Regions from separate parts of the Pseudomonas sp. KB_15 genome, predicted to be linked through region 3. Evidence: predicted binding sites of a transcription regulator. Region 3 holds the regulator's gene; each other region holds the start of a gene.
What was found. Region 3 encodes sigma-54, which starts transcription at its own class of promoters, with help from an activator protein. Its sites were predicted from a motif close to ANTGGCATNNANNTTGCTNT; they were not measured.

Region 1 (2,233 bases), on a different contig from region 3:
GGGAACGGGCCAGGTCCTTGGCCAGGTTGGAAATGCGACTGACTTTTACGCCGGCAGCCGGCTGGATTTCGTAACGGGTAATCACCGGGCCCGGGTGAATCGAATCCACTGCGACTTCAACGCCGAATTCCTTGAGCTTGATTTCCAGCAAGTGGCCAACCGCAGCCAGGGATTCAGGCGAGTAATTGAGCTGTTTCTTTTCCGCAGGATCAAGAATCGAGATCGGCGGCAAGGTGCCTTCCACGGCGCTGTCGACGAACAGCGGCGCCTGCTTCTCTTTTTCGACGCGTTTGCTCGGTGCGGCGGGCTTTGGCGGCGCGGGCGCAATCACCGGCGGCACCTGCTTCTCGCGCTCGGACATGTGCTTGCTCAGGGCTTGCTCACGCTCGATCAGGCGCTCCTTGACCTTGGCTTGCTCGCGCTTGTCGGTGACGGTCGGCGCGACCACTTCATCCATACGATCATCGACTTCACGCAACTGGGCAACCAGTTGTTTACGCTCGGTACGGGCCGCCCACCAGCGATTGGCCGCGCCCTGGAACAGTTCGAACAGGTCGAGGGTGATCTTGCCGGTGATGTCCATCACCTTGAACCACGACAAGTCGGTAAACACGGTCAGGCCGAACAGGAACAACGCGATGAACAGCAGTGTACTGCCCTGGATATTCAGGGCGTTCCTGGCCAGGTCACCGAGGCTTTCGCCCAGCGCTCCTCCCGCACCGGCCGGCAGACCGGTCGCGGCATGGAAATGGATATGGGCCAGAGCGGCGCCCGACAGTACCAGGAACAGCAGCCCTATCAGGCGCCAGGAGAACAGCCAGCCACTCCACTGCCACGGTTCGTGACGCTGACGGAAGATCTGGTACGCCTTGATCGCCAGCAGCAACGGGAAGATGTAGGCAAAATAACCCAGCACCATGAACAGGATATCGGCGCTGTAGGAGCCCGCTGGCCCGCCGAAGTTCTGCACGTCGTCGATCTTGCTGTTATGACTCCAGCCCGGGTCATCCTTGCCATAGGTCAACAAGGCCATCATCAGGAACAGGCACAAGGCACCGATAGCGATCAGCGCACCTTCCTTGAGTCGGTAGTGCAAGTGCTGGCGCCAGAGCGGAACGACGGCTGGTTTAGGTGCTGCGGTGGATTTCTTCAAAACGCTACTTTTCCTGCGCCATGGGCGCGTCCATCTGGTGAATGTCTATAAAAACTGCCAAAAAACTACCCAATCCAGGCAGGTAAAAAAGTTAACACGCGTAACCGGGACTACTTTTAACACTGCGCTCCGGTTTTTATAAACACGGCGCGCACTGAATATAGCAGGGCATTGTACGGGTTTGTACGCACGACGCCATGCTTGAGACCCTTGGGTGTAGCATAGTCAACAGCACATGACATGCCGTTCAATTTGAGCATGCATTCTCTTTTGTGACAAAGGCTTATGAGGTGTTTTTATGAGCGAAGCGAAGCATTCACGCCTGATTATCCTGGGCTCCGGCCCTGCCGGTTACAGCGCAGCCGTTTATGCCGCCCGCGCCAACCTCAAACCCGTTGTCATTACCGGCATACAGGCTGGTGGCCAGCTCACCACCACCGTCGAAGTGGATAACTGGCCAGGCGACGTCGAAGGCCTGACCGGGCCGGTCCTGATGGACCGCATGCAAAAACACGCCGAGCGCTTTGCCACCGAGATCATTTACGACCACATCCATACTGCCAAGTTGCAACAACGGCCGTTCGAGCTGATCGGCGATGGCGGAACCTACACCTGCGACGCACTGATCATTGCCACCGGCGCGAGCGCGCAATACCTGGGCCTGCCGTCGGAAGAAGCATTTGCCGGCAAAGGAGTTTCGGCCTGCGCGACCTGCGATGGATTTTTCTATCGCAATCAGGTGGTTGCGGTGGTCGGCGGCGGTAACACGGCGGTCGAAGAAGCCTTGTACCTGTCGAACATCGCTAAGGAAGTGCACCTGGTCCATCGGCGCGACAAGCTGCGCTCGGAGAAGATCCTCCAGGACAAACTCTTCGAAAAAGCCGCCAACGGCAACGTCCGCCTGCACTGGAACCAGAATCTGGACGAAGTGCTCGGCGATGCCAGCGGCGTGACCGGCGCCCGCCTGCGGGACAGCCAAACGGGTGAAACCAAAGAGCTGCCTCTGGCCGGGGTGTTTATCGCCATCGGCCATAAACCCAACACCGACCTGTTCACAGGCCAACTGGAAATGCGCGACGG
Region 2 (2,233 bases), on a different contig from region 3:
GCTCACTTGCCTGGGAGGTAGGTTATGTCGGCCAGGCTACTGGGCGTGAAGCCAACCAGATCACGGATTTCCTTGGAGAAATGCGAAGAAGAGGCAAAACCCAATTCCAGCGCGACATCCGTCAGGGAGCCGTCCTGCAGGCTCATGTTCAACAGCGCCCTGGCTGCGCGCCAGCCGCGCAATGCAGGCTTGGCCGCCGTGCCTAGCGCCTGCCGGCACAGTCGACGGAAGTGCGACACAGAAACGCCATAACGCTGGGCCAGGGTGGTCAACTTTTCGCTGTGGGTGCCCTGCTCCAGCAGGAAGCGCACGAGTCCGTAACTCTCGGTATGACGCAGCACGCCGGCGAAGGTCTGGTAAGCCATACCCCCGACCATGGCCTGTTCGATGTACCAGCGCTCAAGCGCCCGCCCGGACCAGACGGTGGGGTACGCCACCGGCAACGCCGCCCAGGATGTCGGGCTGGGTCGTTGATCAACCAGCGTGTTTCCCAGATCGATGAACACTTGCAATTTCACCAACTGCGCTTCGGCAACCGGCAGGGTCTGTACGCCGCCGCTCAGCTCGAATGCATCGCTCGTTGCAATCAGCCCTTCCCAACCGACCGGCAGACAGACCCGCGGGCACTGCGCCGAAGCCAGATACACAGGGAATTCGCTGACCCGCACATGCAGCACCCGCTCGCTGCAACGAGCATCAGGCAGAACGGTGGCGTGTAGTGATTGGATTTGCACGCCAACCTCCTTTGCGGCCTGACGATTAACGGCCGGCAGGATGAAAGACATGGCGCGATGAATCCTGATGTAAAGCTGATGAACCGGCGATGGCATATGCCTTGCACCCTCTCAGGCATCAGCACCCGGACCAACGGCGGAATGTGTGCAAGGACAATGGCGTCGTCATCCGGCCTTGCGCGTGCAAGGGAGGGGGCGACGCTTTTTTTTGCAAGGTGAACACGCGATGAACGAACCGTCAGCCGGCCCTCTGGCTTGGGTCAATGGCAGCGATGCCCCGGAAAAAACCGAAATCAATCTCGGCTTCATGGCTCTGAGCGACTGCGCCTCAGTGGTGGTCGCCGCCACCCAGGGCTTCGCCCAACCCCACGGCTTGACCCTGAATCTCAAGCGCCAGTCGTCCTGGGCCAGCCTGCGGGACCAACTGGTCAGCGGCGAACTCGATGCAGCCCACAGCCTCTATGGCCTGATTTACGCCGTTCACCTGGGCATCGGTGGCGTGGCCGCGACTGACATGGCCGTGTTGATGGGCCTGAATCAGAACGGCCAGAGCATCAACCTGTCCCGCGGCTTGCAGGCGCTTGGAGTGACCAGTCCTGAAGCACTGGATCGACGCGTGCACCAAACTCGCCCAAAACTCACCTTCGCCCAGACGTTTCCAACCGGCACCCACGCCATGTGGTTGTATTACTGGCTCGCCAGCCAGGGCATTCACCCGCTGCTGGATGTCGACAGCGTAGTGGTGCCGCCACCGCAAATGGTCGCGCACCTGCGAGCCGGGCGTATCGACGGGTTCTGCGTCGGCGAACCCTGGTCCGCCAGCGCGGTGCAACAGGACCTCGGTTTCACCCTGGCCACGACTCAAACCATCTGGCCTGATCATCCGGAAAAAGTCCTCGGCTGCACCCGTGCGTTCGTCGAGCAATACCCCAATACCGCCCGGGCATTGGTGATGGCGGTCCTGGAAGCCAGCCGCTTCATCGAAGAAAGCACCGAGAATCGCCGCAGCACCGCGCAATTACTCAGTGCCGCGCAGTACCTTGACGCGCCACTGGACTGCATTGAACCGCGCCTGCTGGGCGAATACGCCGACGGCCTTGGCCATCACTGGCACGACCCGCACGCGCTGCGCCTGCACGGGGATGGCGAGGTCAACCTGCCGTACCTGTCCGACGGCATGTGGTTCATGACCCAGTTCCGCCGCTGGGGTTTGTTGCGCGATGACCCGGACTATCTCGCGGTGGCCCGGCAGGTCCAGCAACTGGACCTCTATCGAGAGGCCGCCAGTGCCGTCGGCGTCGCTTCGTCAGCCGAGCAAATGCGCAGCAGTCAGTTGATCGACGGTAAAATCTGGGACGGTTCGGACCCGACCGGTTATGCCCGCAGTTTCAAACTGCACGCCATGAGCGACAGCTCGCACCGATCCGCCAGCCGCTGACAGGAGACTACGAACATGCTGCGTATCCTGCTGATCAACGATACCGCCAAAAAAGTCGGAC
Region 3 (2,233 bases):
GCATTGGCGTGCTGATCACCGACCACAACGTCCGTGAAACCCTGGATATCTGCGAAACGGCCTATATCGTCAACGACGGCCAGTTGATCGCCGAAGGTGACGCCGAAACCATCCTGGCCAACAGCCTGGTCAAGGAAGTGTACCTGGGCCATGAGTTCCGCCTGTAAGCGCTGAAGCAGTCATGGCGGATGCCAGACCGCGGTAACGATAAAAATCAACAATTTTTTATTGTTACAGTGGTCTAGGCAAACACTTCAGTTTCAGGCATATAATTTGCTTATGTTTGGCGCCTCGGCGCCCTGTAGTGGATGGCGCATGTGCGCCGGCGAATAAGGTGTTAAGCCCCTGCCATGAAACCATCGCTAGTCTTGAGAATGGGCCAGCAGCTGACGATGACACCGCAGCTGCAACAGGCCATCCGCCTGCTCCAATTGTCGACCCTGGACCTGCAACAGGAAATCCAGGAGGCCCTGGAGTCCAATCCGATGCTCGAACGCCAGGAAGAAGGCGACGACTTCGACAATTCCGACCCCTTGGCCGACAATACCGAACAAAAGCCCAATACTGACATCCAGGAACCCTCTTACCAGGAAAGCGCCCCGACGGTTGACAGCCTCGATGAGGGCGACTGGAACGAGCGCATCCCCAACGAACTCCCCGTCGACACCGCGTGGGAAGACGTTTACCAGACCAGCGCCAGCAGCCTGCCCAGCAACGATGATGACGAGTGGGACTTCACCACCCGCACCTCGGCCGGCGAAAGCCTGCAAAGCCACTTGCTGTGGCAACTGAACCTGGCCCCGATGTCCGACACCGATCGCCTGATCGCCGTGACCCTGATCGACTGCATCAACAATCAGGGCTACCTGGACGAAACCCTCGAGGAAATCCTCGAAGCCTTCGATCCGGAACTGGACATCGAACTGGACGAAATCGAAGCCGTCCTGCACCGCATCCAGCAATTCGAGCCCGCCGGCATCGGCGCCCGCAACCTGGGCGAATGCCTGCTGCTGCAATTGCGCCAGCTGCCCGCCAAAACCCCTTGGCTGGCCGAGGCCAAGCGCCTGGTCACCGATTACATCGACCTGCTTGGCAGCCGCGACTACAGCCAGTTGATGCGCCGCATGAAGCTCAAGGAAGATGAACTGCGCCAGGTGATCGAACTGGTCCAGAGCCTCAATCCGCGCCCGGGCTCTCAGATCGAGTCCGCCGAAGCCGAGTATGTCGTTCCTGACGTTATCGTGCGCAAGGACAATGAGCGCTGGCTGGTGGAGCTGAATCAGGAGTCAGTGCCACGGCTGCGGGTCAACGCCCAGTACGCCGGATTCGTGCGCCGCGCCGACACCAGCGCCGACAACACGTTCATGCGCAATCAGTTGCAGGAGGCCCGCTGGTTCATCAAGAGCCTGCAAAGCCGTAATGAAACCCTGATGAAGGTGGCCACCCAGATCGTCGAGCATCAGCGCGGTTTCCTCGAGTATGGCGACGAAGCCATGAAGCCCCTGGTCCTGCATGACATCGCCGAAGCGGTCGGCATGCATGAGTCGACGATTTCACGGGTGACCACCCAGAAGTTCATGCACACCCCCCGGGGCATTTATGAACTGAAATACTTTTTCTCCAGTCACGTAAGCACCTCCGAAGGCGGCGAATGCTCGTCCACGGCGATCCGCGCGATCATCAAAAAACTGGTTGCTGCGGAAAATCAGAAAAAGCCGTTGAGTGACAGCAAGATCGCTGGTTTACTGGAGGCACAAGGCATTCAGGTGGCTCGCCGCACCGTCGCCAAGTACCGCGAATCCCTCGGGATCGCGCCTTCGAGCGAACGCAAGCGGTTGATGTAGGGCCACGCCACAGCGTTCCAGTGGTAGATCATCTGGTCTACCGCTTTATGCACTGGCAACGAAGGAGAAGCTGTATGCAAGTCAACATCAGTGGACACCAACTGGAAGTGACCGAACCTCTTCGCACCTACATCGGCGAAAAACTCGAACGATTGGAGCGACATTTCGACAAGATCACTAATGTGCAGGTCACGATGACCGTCGAAAAACTGAAGCAGAAAATCGAAGCCACGCTGCATATTCCCGGGAATGAAGTGGTCGCAAACGCGGAACATACCGATATGTACGCTGCGATCGACGCACTCACCGACAAGCTGGATAAACAACTCAAAAAGCATAAGGAAAAGACCCAGAGCCTCCTTCAGGGCGCAACCGGTCGTTAACACTCC

Region 1: AB4Z35_RS23455 (DNA translocase FtsK) is a predicted target of sigma-54. The motif match lies at 1,382-1,401, and genes of this name have one in related genera.
Region 2: AB4Z35_RS19450 (CmpA/NrtA family ABC transporter substrate-binding protein) is a predicted target of sigma-54. The motif match lies at 823-842, and genes of this name have one in related genera.

Annotation. Positions count from the first base shown of each region.
Region 1 covers NZ_JBFREX010000039.1:51,859-54,091, forward strand. The annotation lists gene AB4Z35_RS23455 (DNA translocase FtsK) at 1-1,153, opposite strand, end outside; gene trxB (thioredoxin-disulfide reductase) at 1,452-2,233, shown strand, end outside.
Region 2 covers NZ_JBFREX010000025.1:39,345-41,577, reverse strand. The annotation lists gene AB4Z35_RS19455 (helix-turn-helix domain-containing protein) at 3-785, opposite strand; gene AB4Z35_RS19450 (CmpA/NrtA family ABC transporter substrate-binding protein) at 961-2,172, shown strand; gene AB4Z35_RS19445 (ANTAR domain-containing response regulator) at 2,188-2,233, shown strand, end outside.
Region 3 covers NZ_JBFREX010000001.1:493,490-495,722, forward strand. The annotation lists gene lptB (LPS export ABC transporter ATP-binding protein) at 1-167, shown strand, start outside; gene AB4Z35_RS02235 (RNA polymerase factor sigma-54) at 351-1,844, shown strand; gene hpf (ribosome hibernation-promoting factor, HPF/YfiA family) at 1,919-2,227, shown strand.